One region of the Thermovenabulum gondwanense genome, then DNA from elsewhere that is predicted to be linked to it. Evidence: riboswitches for the same ligand, from Rfam matches in the RefSeq annotation. Region 1 holds a riboswitch; the other holds the start of a gene.
The links. Region 1 has a riboswitch for thiamine pyrophosphate ahead of thiT (energy-coupled thiamine transporter ThiT). Riboswitches for the same ligand answer to the same signal wherever they lie in the genome.
Positions count from the first base shown of each region.

Region 2: it holds a riboswitch for thiamine pyrophosphate, as region 1 does, so the genes downstream of both, ATZ99_RS12270 (sulfide-dependent adenosine diphosphate thiazole synthase) here and thiT (energy-coupled thiamine transporter ThiT) in region 1, are expected to answer to the same signal.

Region 1 covers NZ_LOHZ01000042.1:28,535-36,294, reverse strand. Annotated here, with positions in the region: gene ATZ99_RS09605 (selenium metabolism-associated LysR family transcriptional regulator) at 1-19, shown strand, start outside; gene ATZ99_RS09600 (S-layer homology domain-containing protein) at 109-2,190, shown strand; TPP riboswitch at 2,256-2,357, shown strand; gene thiT (energy-coupled thiamine transporter ThiT) at 2,432-2,944, shown strand; gene ATZ99_RS09590 (peptide ABC transporter substrate-binding protein) at 3,075-4,706, shown strand; gene ATZ99_RS09585 (sigma-54 interaction domain-containing protein) at 4,751-6,175, opposite strand; gene ATZ99_RS09580 (RrF2 family transcriptional regulator) at 6,400-6,819, shown strand; gene ATZ99_RS09575 (GTPase) at 6,922-7,527, shown strand; gene ATZ99_RS09570 (hypothetical protein) at 7,508-7,760, shown strand, end outside.
Region 2 covers NZ_LOHZ01000019.1:103,049-110,808, forward strand. Annotated here, with positions in the region: gene thiC (phosphomethylpyrimidine synthase ThiC) at 41-1,339, opposite strand; gene thiE (thiamine phosphate synthase) at 1,354-1,992, opposite strand; gene thiD (bifunctional hydroxymethylpyrimidine kinase/phosphomethylpyrimidine kinase) at 2,014-2,808, opposite strand; partial or broken gene ATZ99_RS12270 (sulfide-dependent adenosine diphosphate thiazole synthase) at 2,833-2,964, opposite strand; TPP riboswitch at 3,006-3,109, opposite strand; gene leuB (3-isopropylmalate dehydrogenase) at 3,213-4,292, opposite strand; gene leuD (3-isopropylmalate dehydratase small subunit) at 4,285-4,782, opposite strand; gene leuC (3-isopropylmalate dehydratase large subunit) at 4,772-6,046, opposite strand; gene ATZ99_RS01915 (2-isopropylmalate synthase) at 6,049-7,593, opposite strand; gene ilvN (acetolactate synthase small subunit) at 7,607-7,760, opposite strand, start outside.

The DNA of each region.
Region 1 (7,760 bases):
TTTAAATGCGGCTGATTAATGGCTGTATTTTTTTATTTTTTAATGAAGGAAACATATGGATAATTGTCGAAATTGTAATAATATAAGAAAAAGAAAGGGGTTGATAAGTTGAAAAAAGCATATTACAAGCTAATAAAAGGAATTTTTGTAGTTTACTTCTTTTTTTGTTTAACTGCTTTTTTCCCAACTTTGGTATTCGCATTACCTTTTAAAGATTTGGATGATAAAAAATTTGATTGGGCAACACCATTTATTGACAAAATGTATAATTTGGGAGTAGTATCAGGGAAAGCTCAAGATATTTTTGCACCAGCAGACCCTATAAAAAGGCAGGAATTTATTGTAATGCTAATAAAGGCCTTGGGAGAAGAGAGCAAAGTAAAAGGAAAATTACTACCAAAAGATTTTCCAAATCAAGGGAAAATTCAAAGCTGGGCAAAAGAATATATTGCTTATTCGATTGAAAAGGGAATTATTACAGGAGATGACATTAAAAATTTGAGGCCTGAAGAAAATTTAAAAAGATACGAGGCAGTAATTTTTATTATTAAAGCCTTGGGTTTAGAAAAAGAAGCAAATTCTATTAAGGTTTTAAATTTGACTTTTAAAGATGTTTATACTTTATCCTTTGAGACAAGAAAATACCTGCAGTTGATTGTAGATAAAAAAATCATGTCAGGTGTAGATAAGGAAAATTTCAAGCCCTACGATAATATTACCCGGGCACAGGCTGCTAAAGTGTTAAATCAGGTTGTGAAATATTCAAATAATACGAGGATAGTAAAAGGAAGAATTGAAAATTTAAATTTATTGGAGGGAAATATAGAAATTTTACAGGGTAACATTATTAAAAAATATAATCTGGATAAAAATGTTTCTGTATACAAAGAAGATGAAAAAGGGAATTTAATAAAAATAGAATTAAAAGACTTAAAAAAATATCAGGATGTTAATTATATTATAAAGTCTAATAATATTAGCTATATAGAAGCAATTTATTCAAATAATAAAATGGAAAGTGAATTAGAAAACCATGAGGGTAAAATAAAAGCTTTAAATTTGCAAAACAATTACCTTATTTTAGAAAAATTGGATGGGAACATTTCTTCTTATATTATAAATTCTGATACAAAATGTTATATTAATAATAATGTTATTCCTGTAAACGAGAATCTAATAGGTAAAAATGTGAAAATTTCAGTAACGGATGGTAAAGTCATCAGGATAGAAGTTGCAGGAGAAAATAAAGAAGTAAAAGGAATTTTAAAAGGAGTAGTTTCGAATATTTCACCCTCATATATAATAATTGAAAATTCATTAACGGGAGAAAATGAGACTTACATACTTTCCAATTTGATAGAAACTATAAAAAATGGTAAACCTGCAAGAATTAACGACCTTCTGGGAGGAGACATGGTAATCGCTTCGATTACAAATGGAAGTGTTACAAGAATTATTGCAGAAAGTGCGGAAAAAACGATTTTTGGAGTAATTAAATCCATTAATTTTGCAAACAAGGTTCCACTGATTTCTGTAGTAGATGGTGATGGTAATTTAAAGGAATTTGAGGTAGATAGTCAAGTAAAAGTAATAAAAAATGGAATAACATCCAAATTAAATGATTTAAAAATTTCTGATGAAGTTACCGTAGTAATTAGATATAACAAAATAGTATCTATCTCGGCTAAGTCGGTAAAAAAAGAGATCACCGGCACTATAAAAGAAATTTCTCATACTTCTGCAAATTATTCTAAAATGGTTATTTTTAATGAAAAAGGTGAAGAAGTTAATATCGTTATTACTCCGGATACAGATATTATAAAGGATAAAAAAAATATTACGGTATATGACTTAAAACCCGATTATAACATTAGAGCAATTGTTGAAGGAGAAGAAGCAAAAAGTGTTGAAGTTTTTACAACACAAAGTCTTTTGGCTCTTAGAGGTAAAATAAAATACATACATCAAGATATAATGGTTATAATAGCAGAAATCACGACTGAAAGAGTTACGGAAATAAGAGAAATTCATTATGGAACAAATACTTTATTAATAAAAGGCAATAGGATAATTTCACTTAGCAGGTTTTCTGATTATTTTATAGAAGGGGATGATATAATTATAATAGGAAAAGTTGAAGGGGGATTATTTAAAGCCGATGTATTAATTAATTTAATCGTTCAAAATTGATATTGATAAAATATTTTATTTTAAGTATAATGGTGAAAAATTGAATAATATAATTATATAAAATAATTATGTGCTGGGGGAGCCGTAGGGCTGAGAGGAAGCTGATGCTTCGACCCCATGAACCTGATCGGGGTAATTCCCGCGTAGGGAAGCACTGAATCGAAAATAAAGTGCCTACCTATTCGGGTAGGTATTTTTATTTTTAATATTAAAATTTATTAAATTAAAGGAGGAATTTTTTATGAAAAACAAAAATTTTGCTGTTCTTATTGAAGGAGCATTAATGATAGCAATATCACTGATATTGAGCTTCGTAAAATTATTTCAAGCCCCCTATGGCGGTTCAGTCACCCTTGGAAGTATGGTTCCCATTATTTTATTTTCTTTAAGACATGGGACCGTTGCGGGTTTGAGTGCTGGAGTCGCTTATGGTTTTTTGCAGTTAATTGTTGAACCCTATATCGTTCATCCTGTTCAAGTAATCCTTGATTATCCTTTAGCATTTGGGCTTTTAGGTTTTGCAGGTTTATTTAGAAATAATGTTTTTTTAGGATCATTCCTGGGTATTTTTGGTAGATTTTTATCGCACTTTTTATCCGGTGTTATATTTTTTGCATCTTATGCTCCAAAAGGTATGAATGTATATTTGTATTCGGCATTATACAATGGTAGCTATTTATTACCGGAATTTATTATCACTTTTGTTTTAATAAGATTTGTACTTTATAATAAGGTTTTAAAGAATATTAGATAATTTTAACAAAAAATTTTGTAATAAATCTTTTAAATTTATTTTTTTTTATTAAAACATTTATTGATTTAAATCATTGAATCATGATATAATTTTAACCAAATTTTTATATTTTTGCAGAGGGGGTTTTTTAATGTTCAAAAAAACAACGGCTTTACTGCTAATCTTTATTATGGTTGCGGGGTTTTTAGCGGGATGCTCCAGCAATTCTTCAAAACCTGCACAGGAGCTTGTGTTTTCAATTGCGTCGGAACCACCCACTCTTGATCCCCAACTTGCTACGGACCAATATTCAATAATTGTAGGAAATGCCGTGTTCGAAGGTTTGGTAAGATATTACGATGGAAAAGTTTATCCAGGTATGGCTGAGAAATGGGAGGTTTCTGAGGATAAAAAAGTTTATACCTTTCATTTAAGAGATGCAAAATGGAATGACGGGACAAAGGTAACAGCTTACGACTTTGAATATTCAATAAAAAGATTACTGGATCCAAAAGTAGCATCCGGTTATTCATTTCAGGGGTATTACATATTAAACGGAGAGGATTACAATCTTGGTAAAATAAATGATCCGAATCAAGTAGGAGTAAAAGCTTTAGATGAAAAAACTTTACAGATTACTCTAAGAGCACCGGTAAAGTATTTTGAAAGTCTTTTAGGTTTTATCTCGTTTATGCCATCTAAAAAAGAATTGGTAGAGAAATACGGTGAAAAATATGCTGCCGACGCTGATAAAATGGTATATAACGGGCCCTTCATTATTAAGGAATGGAAACACGAACAGGAAATAGTTTTGGAGAAAAACCCGAATTATTGGGCAAAAGATAAAATAAAGCTTGATAGGGTTAGAATTTTAATTGTTGCAGATCAAAATACCGCATACCAGATGTTTGAAAACAATGAGCTTGATTTTGCTGATGTGCCAACGGTCCTCGTAGATAAAGCAAAAAGCGAAGGTAAAGCCCTGACTTATATGGATAGTTATGAATATTTCATAAGATTTAATATGAAAAAAGAAGATAAGCCATGGCTGGGTAATGAAAACTTTAGAAAAGCAATCGGTTTTGCAATTGATAGGGAAGATTATATAAACATGGCATTTAAAGGCATATCAAAACCTGCAACAAGGCATATTCCGCCAACTTTAAGCGGTTTAGAGAAGAAATTTGTAGAAGAATATCCTTATGATTTTTATCCAACAAAAGCTGATGTACAAAAGGCTAAAGAATATCTAAACAAAGCAATGCAGGAATTAAATATCAATGATCCTTCAAAAATAAATATTGAAATAGCTGTAGATGATAGTTCTGGCACAAAAGTAGGAATTGAGGCTATACAGGATATGTTGATCAGAAATCTGGGAATTAATGTGTCTATAAAAACTTATACCTTCAAAGAAAGGCTCCAGAGGATGAGAAAAGGTGATTACGAAGTAATGATTACACGATGGGGACCTGATTACGATGACCCGATGACATATTTGGATTACTGGACTATAAGTGAAGGTATGACAAATAGTGGTTGGACCGATGAAAAATACAATGAATTATGTCAGATTGCAAAAACCACATCGGATTTTAAAAAGAGAAATGAAGTAATGTTTGAAGCAGAAAAATACTTGCTTGAAAAAGGTGTAGTAATCCCGCTGTATTTCAGGGAAAAGATATGGGTTAAAAAAGATTATGTCCAGGGCCTGGTAAGAACTTTTACAAGTGGTTCTGATCCAGATTTCATATACGCTACTGTTGAAGGAAAGAATAAATAGTTAAAAAAATCCGGGGATTACCCCGGATTTTTTTATAAGAGTAGTTATGAAAAATCTATTTTCTTTTTTATATTATATTTTTTAATTTTATTGTGCAGGGTTTGCTTTGGTATTTTTAGAATTCTTGAAGCTTTTGAAAGGTTCCCATTGACTTTTTGTAATGTAAAAATTATCAATTTTTTTTCGAAAGTTTCTACCATTTCTTTTAGAGATTGTATATTTTCGGGAACCTCCATACAATAATTTTCATAATTTGAGGTATTGTCTAAATTTTTAATGTAATCCGGAATATCTTCAGTTGATATTAGACTATTTTCACTAAAATTAGCAATATTTTCAATGACCGATCTAAGCTCTCGCACATTACCGGGCCAATGATAGCTTACCAGTAAAGTCATAGCATCTTCTTTAATACCTGTTATTTTTTTATTTAACTTTTTATTGAAATGTTTTAGAAAGTACTCTATTAATACAGGAATATCTTCCTTCCTTTCTCTTAAAGGGGGAATATAAAAGGAAATAACATGAAGTCTATAAAAAAGATCCTGTCTTAATATACCTTTTTCAATAAGCATTTTGGGGTCTTCATTGGATGAAGCTGTAATTCTAACATCTACTTTGAAAGCCTTTTCTCCACCAACTCTTCTTATAAAGCCATCCTGAAGAACTCTCAAAAGTTTAGCTTGAAGTTCTAAATCCATTGAATTTATCTCGTCCAAGTATAATGTACCTTCATTGGCTAATTCAAATAATCCTGCTTTTTCTTTGGCTCCTGTAAAGCTACCTGCTGAAATACCGAATAAAATACTTTCCAGTAGAGTTCTCGGTATAGCAGCGCAATTTTGTGCAATAAAGGGTTTTTTACAACGTTTAATATTTGCATTGTGAATAGCTTGAACAAAAAGTTCCTTACCCACTCCCGTTTCTCCATAAATAAAAATGGGAGAATCGCTATTTGCGACCCTGTATGCTTTATTTTTTAACTCCTCGATTATTTTACTTTTTCCGATAATATCATCAAAAGTATAAATCGTTCCGTTGCCGCTATATTTTTCAGGATTTTTTGATTTATAATATAACTCTTTTTGTAGTGAAACAATCTTTTCGGCTAAATCTTTTAAATTTGTTATATCTCTGTATATTTCCACCGCACCTATAAGTTCGCCATTTTGTATGATTGGCATTGTAGAGGTTACTATTGTAACCTTTTTACCTTTTATATTTGTATAAGTTTGTACATAATCAATTAAAGGCCTTTTATTTTTTAATACATTATAAAAAGTACTGGTCTTTTCTGTAAGATCCGGGAAAAGTTCTAATATATTCTTGCCGAGGGCTTTACCGGGGTCAAGACCAGCTATTTCCGTAGCAGGTTCGTTAAAAAAGGTAACGTTAGCATTTTTATCTACAACTATAATTCCTTCATCTAAATTGGTTAAAATTACTTCCAGTAAATTCTTGTAATCCATGATTACCCTCCCAAGGCAAACAAAAAGTATAATAAATTTTTTTAATTTTAGACTATTTTAATACAAACAAAACAAATTGTAAATAAATAATACTGTTATAGGATCTACATTAAAATTGACGAATGCTAAAAATATGTGGTAAATTTAAAATAAAAAATACTATTTCTATAGGAAATGAGGTATTTTTTAACTTACCTTTGATAAAAGGACGGGAGGTAATTTCTTTGAGGTTATCAACAAAATCTCGATATGGTCTAAGAGCGATGGTTAAATTGGCCCTATATTATAATCAGGGTGCGGTGCCTTTGAGTAAAATTGCGGAAGAAGAAAAAATATCTGAGAATTATTTAGAGCAAATTATCACATTACTTAAAAATGCAAATTTAGTAAAAAGCATTCGAGGGTCCCAGGGAGGATATATTTTATCCAGAAACCCCGAAGAAATAACCGTAGCCGATATCTTATCTGTTCTTGAAGGATCCATTACTCTTGTGGATTGTCTAAATGAAAGTATTAAATATTGTGATAATAAAGATAGATGCGTAACAAGAAACGTGTGGAAAAAAATAAACGATAATATTTTAAATACAGCTCAATCAATAACACTAAAAGACTTATGTGAAAATTACAAGCGAGGTAATTAATAACCGCGCTTTTTTTATTTTCTATTATTTATTATGAATTTAAAAAGACAAATGAGAATAAGAATATATAAAAATGCATCGGATGTTGAAGGGGGGGATATATTGAAACAACTAACGATAGTAGGAAAACCCAATGTGGGGAAAACCCTCTTTTTAATTAATTTTGCGGAATTTTTGGGAATAAAAGAATTAGAATTTGAAGTAAGTGCCCTTGACGGTTTAAAAATGATAAAAAGGTATCCCATAAAAAAAGCAATAGAAGAACTGGTAGATAATAATATTCATAAAACAAGACAAATATATTCCATTGTTATAAACGTTCCATTAAATAAAGGGAAAAAAAGTGTAAAATTTTTTGATACGGTTGGATTTATAGATAATATTCATCCTGAACAGGATATCAGAAAGGGTATTTCTTATACATTGCAATTAATACAGCAAACAGATATTATTTTACATATTATTGATACTTCGGCTGTTGATAAAAATTTGCCTAACTCTCTAAGTGAAATTGATTTTACAATAGCGAAATTTGCCGAAATAAAAAAGGGATATTGCATTTTGGCAAATAAAATAGATTTGCCAGAAGGGAAAGAAAATTTCGAGAAATTAAAGCTCTTATTTAAAGGTAATTTAGTAATACCTATTTCAGCGAAATACAAAAAGGGTTTCAAAGAGGTGAAATCATTTGTTATTAGTTCTATTTAATTTACTTAAAAAATTTTTATCATTATTTTTTACCGGTATCGTAATAAAACTTATGGATGACTATTTAGATGAGGATAAAGATAATTTAACAAATAGTAAAAATTTAACTCATATATTGAAAAAAGGGATATTACCTTATTCTCTTTTATTGTTTTCCTTAGCCATTATAGCTGACATTAACTACAGTATAAGCATTTTTATGTCTTCTTATATTACCGGAATGCTTTATAACG
Region 2 (7,760 bases), on a different contig from region 1:
GGCCGGTTGGCTTTCGGGCGAATTCCCGAAAGCTTTTTTCCTAACAACTGCTCTTTTCTTTATTTAGATATTTTGCAATTATATCCATTGCACAAAACTTGCCGCACATGGTGCAGGTCTTTACATCCGATGAATTTCTCTCTTGCCTGTATTTTCTTGCCTTTTTTGGGTCTATTGAAAGCTTAATTTGTTCTTCCCAGTCAAGGTTTTTCCGAGCTTTTGCCATTTTTAAATCCCTTTCCCATGCACCCGGAATGCCTTTCACTATATCTGCCGCATGGGCAGCAATTTTAGAGGCAATAACCCCAATCCTTACATCTTCTTCATCGGGCAGTCCTAAGTGCTCTGCCGGGGTTACATAGCAAAGAAAATCCGCTCCACAAGCAGCAGCTATTGCTCCGCCAATCGCAGCGGCTATATGATCATAACCCGCTGCTATATCCGTAACAAGAGGGCCCAAGACGTAAAAAGGCGCTTCATGGCATAGCCTTTTTTGAAGGCGGATATTAGATTCTATCTGATCTATGGGAACGTGCCCCGGACCTTCCACCATTACCTGCACTCCTTGTTTTATCGCTTCCTGTACCAGCTCCCCCAGTATTAAAAGCTCCTGAATTTGCGCCCTATCGGTAGCATCGGCAAGGCATCCCGGCCTTAAGCCGTCTCCCAAACTCAATGTAACATCGTATTTTCTCGCTACCTCAAGCAGCCTGTCAAAGTGTTCATACAGGGGATTTTGTTTTTCGTTTTTAAGCATCCATGCGGTTATAAAGGACCCGCCCCTGCTTACAATATCGGTTATCCTGCCCTCCCTGCGAAGCCTTTCCACCGCTTCAATAGTCAGGCCGCAGTGGACGGTCATGAAATCCACGCCTTCTTCTGCCTGCTTTTCTATTACTTCAAAAAGTTCCTCTTCTGTAAAGTCTATGACACTCCCGTATTTATTTTGCGCCATAACTCCCACTTCATAAATAGGCACCGTCCCTACGGGAGCATCTATACTTGATAATATGGCCATTCGCACCTTTTCTAAATCCCCACCGGTAGAAAGGTCCATTATCGTATCCGCCCCGGCTTCTACCGCTGCAATTGCTTTTGATAATTCCGATTCTAAAAAGGGGAATTTTTCAGATGTGCCTATATTTGCATTGACCTTGGTTGAAAGCCCCTTCCCTATGCCGCACGGCTTTAATCCCCTGTGATTTCTGTTAAAAGGGATAACAATCCTGCCCTCTGCCACTCTTTCTCTAATAATTTCTGCATTCACTCCTTCTTTTTCCGCTACTTTTTTCATTTCTTCGGTAACAACGCCTTTTTTAGCCGCCTCTAACTGAGTCATTCTTTTCCCTCCATTTAATAAATTTGCTTTAGTTTCTTTGTAATCTTATCTTTCAACAATCTAACGTTTTCGCCAATATCCCCCTTTAAAATAGCAGAAATACAGCATACACCTTTAATATCGTATTTTAAAACCTCATCTATATTTTCTTTATCTATACCCCCTATAGCCAGAACGGGAATGGGGATTTTTTCCGTTATTTCCCTCAGAGTTTCCAGACTTACATATTTTGCATCCTTTTTGGATGGAGTTTTAAATACTGCTCCCACTCCCACATAATCGGCACCATCTTCACAAGCTTTTTTCGCCTCCTCAAAGTTTGCCGCCGAGACCCCTATTATTTTTTTATAACCTATTATTTCTCTCACAACCTTTGCAGGCAGTTCCTCCTGCCCTAAATGCACGCCATCAGCATCAACGGCAATGGCTATATCGACCCTGTCGTTTATTATTAAAGGCACATCGTAACTTTTCGTGATTTCTCTTAATTTTAGCCCGGCCTCGTAAAACTCTCTATCGGAGATATTTTTTTCTCTCAGCTGAACTACCGTAACTCCTGCTCTTATCGCCTCTTCCACCGCATCAAAAAGACTTCTACCTTTTAGATAAGTTCTATCGGTTATGAGATACAGGGAATAATCCACATTTCTCATGCTATAAGCACCTCTTTTAAATTAATTATTAAACCCGATGCAAAAATGGTTCACGGGGCCCCAGCCCCTTCCCATATCTTCAGAAGTTTCTATGGCTCTGGTAATATAAAGCTTTGCATACGCTACAGCTTTTTTAACATCCATACCTTTTGCCAGATTGGCGCAAATGGCCGCCGAAAATGTACATCCGGTGCCGTGGGTGTTTTTTGTGTTTATTTTTTCTTCTTCAAAAAACACGTAATTATCTTCTCCAAGGTACAAAACATCCACGGCTTTATTCCCTTCCAAATGCCCTCCTTTTATAAGAACCGTTCTGCAACCCAATTTGGCAATATCCTTTGCAGCCTTTTTCATCTCCTCCACATTCTGTATTTTTCTTTCCACAATTACCTCTGCTTCTTCCCTGTTGGGAGTAATGATTAAAGCCTTCGGTACTAATTTTTCAATCAGTGTTTTTATGGCTTCTTTTTCCAAGAGTCTGTGCGCGGATTTAGAAACCATCACTGGGTCCAGAACGATTTTCCCCGGCTTATATTCTTCAAGTCCTTTGGAAATAACTTCCGTTATCTCTTTTGTTGAAACCATTCCGATTTTAACCGCATCGGGGAAGAGGTCTTCAAAAACCGCTTTCATCTGAAGATAGACCATATCTTCTGAAATATTTTGTACCCCCAGTACCCCGAGGGTATTTTGGGCGGTCACCGATGTAATTACTGACATACCATATACTCCGTGGCTGAAAAAGGTTTTTAAATCCGCCTGAATTCCCGCCCCTCCGCCGGAATCGGAACCAGCAATGGTTAAAGCAAGTTTCATAATTTTTCATCACCCCTTAAAATTTTATTTAGTGTTTTTTAAATAATCCGAAATCAATTTTGCCGCTTTCTTACCCGACAAGAGCATCCCTCCGAAAATTGGTCCCATCCTGTAGCCGCCGTAAACATTATTTGCAGCCATCCCCGCAACAAAAAGTTTTCATAAATAAAAGTGCCTACCCGAATAGGTAGGCACAAATTTTCGGTTCTGTGCTTCCCTACGCGGGGATTATCCCGGTCAGGTTCGAGGGGTCGAAGCATTTAAGCTTCCTCTCAGCCTTTCGGCTCCCCCAGCACGCATCCTATAAATTTTATTAAATTTTTACTGCAGTTTTTTAAAAATTATACCTTATTTTTTTGTAAAAATCCACTATAAAAATATATCGAAAAATTTTTCTTTCCCTTTTAAAGCCCCAGAATAATCTTTTTAATAACATCTCCCATTTCGGAGGTTGCTAACACCTTCCCCTCACCTTCTTTAATGTCGTAAGTCCTGTAGCCCAGTTCCAAGCTTTTTTCCACCGCATCTTTTATACACATTGCCGCTTCCTTTTCATCAAAAGAGTACTCCAGCATCATTGCCGCGGACAAAATACAGGCGATGGGGTTTGCGATACCTTTACCCGCTATGTCCGGTGCCGAACCGTGGCAGGGCTCGTATAAAAAAGGTCCTTTTTCTCCTATGCTTGCTGATGGCAGCATACCTATTGAACCGGTTAGTACCGATGCCTCATCGCTTAAGATATCCCCAAAAGTGTTCTCGGTCAAAATAACATCAAACTGTCCGGGATTTAATACAAGCTGCATCGCGCAGTTATCCACATACATGTGAGAAAGCTCCACATCAGGATATTCTTTGCTCACCTCATCCACCACTTCTCTCCACAACTTTGAGGTTTCAAGCACATTGGCTTTATCCACGGAAGTTACCTTTTTTCTCCTTTTTCTCGCTGCTTCAAAAGCGACTCGGGCTACCCTTTTAATTTCTTCGCTTGTATAAACCATTGTATCAAATGCCCTTACCGTTTGCCCCGTATTTTCCCTCCCTCGAGGCGTCCCGAAATAGAGCCCTCCTGTTAACTCTCTTACAATAAGTAAATCCAGATTCCCGCTAATTATATTATTTTTCAGCGGAGAAGAATCCGCTAAAAAACGATAACAAACAGCGGGCCTGAGGTTGGCAAACAGGTTTAGCTCCTTCCTCAGTTTCAGGATTGCCTGTTCCGGCCGGAGCTCTCTTTTCAAATGATCCCATTTTGGCCCACCTACCGCGCCGAAAAGCACCGCATCGGAATCCTTTACAAGATTAAGGGTATCATCAGGGAGTGGTGCTCCAAAGACCTCGTAAGCTGCTCCGCCTACCGATCCTTCCTTGAAATTGAATTTAATGCCGAATCTTTCCTGGATAGCATATAAAACCTTTTTAGCTTCTTTTATTACCTCCGGGCCAATTCCATCTCCTGGAAGGAGGGCTATATTATACATTTTTTTGCCCTCCCCCTGCAAAGTTCAGCAAGCCGCCGGCTTTAATTATATCATTTATAAACCCGGGAAAAGGTTTTGCGTAGAATATTTCCCCGCTCGTAATATTTTTTATTTCCCCGGTGTCGGTATCCACCATAACCTCATCTCCTGCTCTTATCCCCTCCACCGCCTCTGAAGATTCCAATATGGGAAGGCCTATGTTTATAGCATTCCTGTAAAAAATCCTGGCAAAGGATTTTGCAACAACACAGCTAATACCCGCTTCTTTAATTGCAATGGGGGCGTGTTCCCTCGAACTCCCGCACCCAAAATTTTTTCCGGCTACTATGATATCCCCCGGCTGAATTTTTTTAGAAAAACCCGGGAATATATCTTCCATGCAGTGCTCCGCAAGCTCCCTGGGGTCCGTTGTATTTAAAAACCTTGCTGGAATAATCACATCGGTATCTATATTATCCGGAAAAACCCATGCTCTACCCTTATATATCATTTTTAATCACCTCCATGGGATGGGCTATTTTGCCTTTTACGGCAGAAGCTGCTGCCACCGCCGGATTTGTCAGGTATATTTCGCTTTCGGGATGTCCCATACGTCCGACGAAATTTCTGTTCGTTGTTGAAACAGCCCTTTCGCCCTTTGCCAGTATGCCCATATGTCCTCCGAGGCACGGTCCGCAGGTAGGTGTGCTTACCACCGCACCAGCCTCCACAAAAATCTCCATCAATCCCTCTCTTATCATTTGAAGGTAAACTTCCTGAGTAGCAGGTATCACTATCATCCTCACGTAAGGGTGCACCTTATTGCCCTTTATAACCTTTGCAGCCATCCTCATATCTTCAATCCTTCCATTGGTGCAGGAGCCGATAACCACCTGATCTACGGTAATATCTCCTACCTCAGATATATTGACGGAATTTTCGGGAAGATGCGGGAGGGCTACCTGAGGTTCCAGCTTTGATACGTCGTATTCCCTTACATCACAGTATTGAGCATCATCGTCACTTTTATAAACCTTATATGTTTTTTTAGCCCTATCCTTTACGTAGTTTAGCGTCACATCGTCGGGTTCCATTATACCGTTTTTTGCTCCCGCTTCTATAGCCATATTTGTAATGGTGAGCCTTTCATCCACGGTAAGGTATTTTAAGGCTTCTCCCGAAAATTCCATGGCTCTGTAAAGCGCTCCGTCCACCCCTATGTCCTTGATTGTAAAAAGTATAAAATCCTTTCCGGTGACAAAGGGAGAGGGTTTTCCCCTGTAGATAAACTTCATACTTTCAGGCACCTTAAACCAGCATTTACCCGTCATCATTGCAAAAGCGATGTCCGTACTTCCAACTCCTGTAGAAAATGCGCCCAGTGCTCCGTAGGTGCACGTATGAGAATCGGCGCCAATTACAAGATCCCCGGGACCCACGAGACCTTTTTCGGGAAGAAGGGCATGCTCAATACCCATCCTCCCCACTTCGTAATAATGAGTAATATCATACTTTCGCGCAAAATCCCTTAAAGCTTTGGAAAGCTCAGCAGATTTTATATCCTTGTTAGGCGTAAAATGATCGGGTATAAGGGCAATTTTTTCCTTATCGAATACCTCTTTACCCCCAGCCTTTTCAAATTCCTTAATTGCCACAGGGCCGGTAATATCGTTGGCAAGCACCAAGTCCACACCTGCCATGATAAGTTCTCCGGGCTCCACAAAGTTTTTTCCCGCGTGTTCTGCCAGTATTTTTTGCGTTATGGTCATCCCCATTTTTATTCCTCCTCATTAGTTTCCGCCGGTTTATTCCCATTGCTGTTATAAAGGGTCTTATTGAGGGCATCCGTATAAGCCCTGGCGCTGGCCTCGATTATATCGGTGCTCAAACCCCTGCCGGTAAAAATCCTCCCATCCTTTTCTATCCTCACCACTACCTCGCCTATAGCATCCTTCCCTGCAGAAACGGATTTTATCGAGTAATCCACCAACCTGCAATTGATATTGCACGCCCTTTCCAACGCTTTATAGGTCGCATCAACGGGACCGTTTCCGGTAGCCGCCTCCTCCACGGTATTCCCCTGGATTTTTACCCTGACGGTAGAAGTAGCAATTGCTTGATTGCCGCTGGAGGTTTGAAAATACTCTAACTCTATCAGCTGGGGTATTTTTGTCACCTGTTCTTCTACAATTGCCTCGATATCGCTATCCGTAATTTCCTTTTTCTTGTCGGCCAGGTCTTTAAATCTCTCAAAAGCCCTGTTTATCTCATCCTCCGAGAGCTCATAACCAAGTTCTTTCAACCTCTGCACAAAGGCATGGCGCCCGGAAAGTTTGCCCAGCACTATTCTATTGGATGTAAGCCCGATGGATTCGGGTGTCATTATTTCATAGGTAGATTTTTCCGAGAGCACCCCGTGCTGGTGTATTCCGGAAGCATGGGCAAAGGCATTGGCCCCGACTATGGCTTTATTCGGCTGAACGTATATACCCGTCAGGGTGCTAACTACTTTGCTGGTCCTGTAGATCTGTTTGGTGTCAATATTTAAATCTACCTTATAAATGTCCTTTCTTGTCACAAGGGCCATCACCAGCTCTTCTAATGCGGCATTACCCGCCCTTTCTCCCAGACCGTTTATCGTGCACTCCACCTGAGTCGCCCCATTGACAACCGCGGCAAGGGAATTGGCGACCGCCATCCCCAGGTCATTATGGCAGTGCACGCTGATTTTAACCCTATCCATTTCCGGGACCCTTTCCCTTAACGTCCGTATAAGGTTTGCAAATTCTTCAGGCGTGGTATAACCCACCGTATCCGGGATGTTTATTACCGTGGCTCCCGCCCTAATTGTCTGGGAAAACAGTTTGCACAAAAATTCCACATCGGATCTTGTGGCATCTTCTGCAGAAAACTCCACATCTTCAAAATAGGACTTTGCCCTTTTTACCGCTTCCACAGCAGCCTCCAGCACCTGTTCGGGGCTCATTTTAAGTTTATACTGCATGTGTATGGGAGAAGATGCTATAAAGGTATGGATCCTGGGGCTTTCTGCATTTTTTAACGCTTCCGCAGCTTTATCTATGTCCTTAAAGTTAGCCCTGGCAAGTCCCGCTATAACAGGCCCTTTCACATTTTCCGCTATGGTTTTAACCGCATTGAAATCCCCATTAGAAGCTATGGGAAAGCCGGCTTCAATAACATCCACCTTGAGTTTTGCCAGCTGCCGGGCTATCTCCAATTTCTCGTATACGTTCAAAGCCACCCCCGGGGTTTGCTCTCCATCCCTCAACGTTGTATCAAAAATCTCCACTTTCATTACCATAAAAATCCCTCCATCAATCTTTTTCTTCTTCATCCACTTTGATTGTCTTAGGACCCCTGTTCATAGCAATAAGGCCGGTCCTGACAAGCTCCTTAATCCCGAAGGGCCTTACCAGTTCTTCAAAAGCGTTTATTTTGTCCTTATCTCCCGTAAGTTCGATAATCATT